2 regions of the Pantoea sp. F_5 genome follow, and region 1 is predicted to be linked to the other one. Evidence: predicted binding sites of a transcription regulator. Region 1 holds the regulator's gene; the other holds the start of a gene.
What was found. Region 1 encodes LexA, which represses DNA repair genes until DNA is damaged. Its sites were predicted from a motif close to TNCTGTATGTACATACAGNA; they were not measured.

Region 2: the regulator LexA is predicted to act here: its motif matches at 1,102-1,121, upstream of umuD (translesion error-prone DNA polymerase V autoproteolytic subunit).

The regions. Positions count from the first base shown of each region.
Region 1 covers NZ_VWUO01000008.1:196,628-198,832, reverse strand. The annotation lists gene plsB (glycerol-3-phosphate 1-O-acyltransferase PlsB) at 1-407, opposite strand, end outside; gene F3I44_RS12990 (diacylglycerol kinase) at 535-903, shown strand; gene lexA (transcriptional repressor LexA) at 1,009-1,623, shown strand; gene dinF (MATE family efflux transporter DinF) at 1,723-2,205, shown strand, end outside.
Region 2 covers NZ_VWUO01000025.1:8,779-10,983, reverse strand. The annotation lists gene F3I44_RS21790 (hypothetical protein) at 229-453, shown strand; gene F3I44_RS21785 (hypothetical protein) at 554-805, opposite strand; gene umuD (translesion error-prone DNA polymerase V autoproteolytic subunit) at 1,143-1,562, shown strand; gene umuC (translesion error-prone DNA polymerase V subunit UmuC) at 1,565-2,205, shown strand, end outside.

The DNA.
Region 1 (2,205 bases):
TCACGTCCCGGTGCACGACCAAACATCACGGTGACGGGAAGCATCTGAATATCCAGCGTGGGATTATTGCGATGCAGGTCCAGGTAATCGTGGAAAATTTTCACCGATTCCACGCTGGGTACAAAATAGGGGAAGACGCGCGGGCCATCGTGGATAAAGACGTGGCGAGGCAGCAGGGAACCATCAATCTCCAGTGGAGAGAGCGGATCGGGCAGATGATGCCGCAGACACTGCGCGCGCAAAGTCAGTAAGTCAGCCTTCGAATCGTAAGGCAAAACATACATAATAGGTCGGGTCGGATCCAGACCATGTTCAGACACGGGATCGGCCGGAATGGCCTTACTCTTTACCAGAAACGAGAGTGGTAAATTAAGCAATTTATAATAAAGTTTACGCCAACCTGACATAGACAACATGAAGCCTCTTGTTAGCAAAGCGCCGCAAGCATACCAGAAAGTGCAGCGAAGATCTGTGGTGGTGCCAAATGCACGCAGCCCAGACATTGACGTCAATCCGATAAAAGGGTTCCCACACATGGCAAATAATGCCACCGGACTTATCAGAATAGTAAAAGCCGCAGGTTACTCCTGGCAGGGGCTGCGTGCCGCGTGGCAACATGAAGCGGCGTTTCGTCAGGAAGCCCTGGCTGCGCTGGCGGCGATCATTATCGCCTGCTGGCTGGATGTCGATGTGATCTCGCGCATCCTGATGATTGGGTCGGTGGTGCTGGTGGTCATCGTCGAAATCCTCAATAGCGCCATTGAAGCGGTGGTCGATCGCATCGGTCAGGAGCATCATCCGCTGGCAGGCCGGGCCAAAGATATGGGCTCTGCGGCGGTACTGATCAGCATCTTACTGGCACTGTTTGTCTGGATCGCGCTGCTCTGGACACATTTGCGATAAGCGTTCCATATCGCGCCAGAAGCCGCGTTTTGCCTGACAATCGGTTTCCATTTCGCCAATACCTGTATATACTCACAGCGACTGTATAAACAACCAGGGGGCGGGATGAAAGCATTAACCAGCAGGCAGCAGCAGGTCTATGACCTGATTCGCGACCATATTTCTTCAACAGGCATGCCGCCTACGCGCGCAGAGATTGCTGCACAACTGGGCTTCCGCTCACCGAATGCGGCAGAAGAGCACCTGAAAGCGCTGGCGCGTAAAGGCGTCATCGAGATCGTTTCCGGTGCATCGCGCGGCATTCGTCTGCTAATGGAAGAAGAAGCCTCAGAAGGCATACCGTTGATTGGCCGGGTTGCTGCCGGTGAGCCGATCATGGCGCAGGAACATATCGAAACCCACTATAAAGTGGATCCGGGCCTGTTTAAGCCGTCTGCTGACTTCCTGCTGCGCGTCAGCGGAATGTCGATGAAAGATATCGGGATTATGGATGGCGACCTGCTCGCGGTACATAAAACCCAGGATGTGCGCAACGGCCAGGTTGTCGTTGCCCGCATTGATGATGAAGTCACCGTTAAGCGCTGGAAAAAGCAGGGTGCTATCGTGCATCTGCTGCCTGAAAACAGCGACTTCGACCCGATTGTTGTCGATACCCGTGCACAGTCCCTGACCATCGAAGGTCTGGCGGTTGGCGTGGTACGCAACGGCGAGTGGCTCTGATTTGAGGCCGGCGTGCATTCGCCTTTACTGATGCTATTCTGTCTGCCCTAATTTTGTCGCTGCCTGTTTTGCGCAGCGACACCGAGCACGGAACGGCGAATGCGCTTTATTACGGCAACCGATAAAAACCTCTGGCGGCTTGCGCTGCCGATGATCCTTTCAAATATCACTGTTCCCTTACTGGGGGTGGTCGATACTGCAGTCATTGGTCATCTCGACAGCCCCGTCTATCTTGGCGGGGTTGCGGTCGGGACCACGGTGACCAGCTTCCTCTTTATGCTGCTGCTTTTCCTTCGAATGAGTACAACTGGCCTGACGGCACAGGCGTTTGGTGCGGGCGATAAAACCGCGCTGGCACGCGCGCTGACTCAGCCGCTGATTATTGCGCTGCTGGCAGGTGTACTGTTCATCGCTTTACGTTATCCGATTATTCAGCTGGCGACCCATCTGGTTGGCGGTAATCCCGCGGTACTGGAACAGGCGGCGCTGTTTATTCAGATTCGCTGGCTCAGTGCGCCTGCTACGCTGGCAAATCTGGTCATTCTGGGCTGGCTGCTGGGCGTGCAATATGCGCGCGCGCCG
Region 2 (2,205 bases), on a different contig from region 1:
TAACGCCTCTTCTTTGCGGCTCTGCAAAAATGATACAACAGCGGTTCAGGCAGTTATTTCAGCAAAAAAACCTGTACAGCCTGTACAGGTTTTTTGCGCAGGAAAAGCAGACAACGCAACACGGCTGCTGCAATCCTGTCCGCCTGACAGGTCATGCCACATAATTCACTTCCCACGCCTGATGCAGAAGGCTAAGGTTGAGCCCTTATTCATCACAAGGAAATGATCATGGTTCACGACTATTTTGCGATTCCGCCTGCGGGCGTGACGCAGGAACAACATAAACGTTCAGTGGCTGTGGCAGCGGCGCTGTCAGTGGCAAAGGAGTCAGTCAGCGCTTCAACATCAGCAACCGGTTCAAAAGCTTCCTGGGACCTGCAGGCCGTGGCGAATGAAATTGGTAATCTGGCTGATGCGATTCAGGATGCGCTGGAGAGTGATAGCCAGGCTTAAAGACTAACCCGCAGCGCCTCAGGCTGCTGCCGGGACGGGTCAGAAGATGGCAGTGTTCAGGAGCCGGTAACGTCCGGTGAGCGGACGCTGCCGGAAAGTCCTATTCCATCGCGGGTGGCTCATATTTAATATACTGACGCAGGGCGTCATGGATTGCCTGATTATTGCCTTCCTCCAGACCGCGTTCGGCATATTCTTTCGCCAGCGCGGCCAGCACATCGTCAAACTTCCCTTTGTAGTTGAGATTATTCAGCGCAATTTGCTGACCGAGTATCGCTTTTAATACCGTGGTCTCAACCGTTAACTGCGCAACGGCTTCTTCCAGATGTTTAATTCGATCGTCGTCTGCCATAACTCCTCCATGCCTTAAAAAAAGCAGAATAACCAGCCCGCTCTGAATATTCAAACCTCGGCAAATGCCACAGAGACGTTGTCAGATTTTCCTTAAGTAAAAATAATCAGCGGGTGAATTTATAAGATTAGTTACTGAAAGAAAAAAACGCTGATATTCCCGTGCTGCGGCAAAAGTAACCCGTTTCCGCTTACTCGCGCAGCAGTAAGAAAAAAGAGGGTTAAAAAAGTGCATTACCATCAACTGCTTTACTTAAAAATGTTCCGTGTCACTTGATTAAAAGGGGGATTAGCCATTACTGTATTTATATACAGTAATCTGAGCAAGGAGTGAAATTGTGGAATTCATTAAACCTGCGGACATTCGCGCCGTTATGCCTTTACCGCTTTATATCGAACGTGTGCCGTGCGGATTTCCCTCTCCGGCGCAGGATTATGTCGAACAACGTATCGATCTCAATGCGCTGATGGTGCAGCATCCCAGCGCCACCTATTTTGTCCGCGTCAGCGGCGAGTCGATGATTGAGGCGGGCATTAATGATGGTGATATGTTGGTGGTTGACAGCTCGCTCACCGCCTCACATGGCGATATCGTGGTGGCCGCCGTCGACGGTGAATTTACCGTTAAACGTCTTCAGCTTCATCCCTGCCTGCAACTGATGCCGATGAACACCAAATTTAAACCGATCGCTATCCAGACCGAAGATGCGCTGGAGGTATTTGGTGTTGTGACCTTTGTTATTAAATCGACGCACTGACCATGTTCGCGCTGGTCGATGTGAACTGCTTTTATGCGTCGTGCGAAACCGTTTTCCGGCCCGATCTGAAAGGCAAACCAGTGGTGGTGCTGTCGAACAATGACGGCTGTGTGATTGCGCGCAGCGCCGAGGCAAAGAAAGCCGGTATAAAAATGGGCGCGCCCTATTTTAAAATGCGCGAAGAGCTGACGCGTCACGCGGTACAGGTCTTCAGCTCCAATTACGCGCTTTATGCCGACATGAGTGAGCGGGTGATGACCATCCTCGAAGAGATGGCACCCTCGGTGGAGATCTATTCGATTGACGAGGCGTTTATGGATCTCACCGGCGTGCAGAACTGCATGGCGCTGGAGACCTTTGGCCGGCAGGTCAAACAACGGATCCGCAAAGAGACCCATCTGACCGTCGGCGTCGGCATTGCCCAGACCAAAACGCTGGCCAAGCTGGCGAATTTTGCGGCTAAAAAGTGGAGCAAAACCGGTGGCATTGTTGATTTATCGGACCCCGAACGACAGAAAAAGCTGCTGGCACTGATTGATGTGGCTGACGTCTGGGGCGTGGGGCACCGGATCGGCAAACGGCTCAACGCTATGGGCGTCATAACGGCGAAAGATCTGGCCGATCAAAGCACCGAATCCATTCG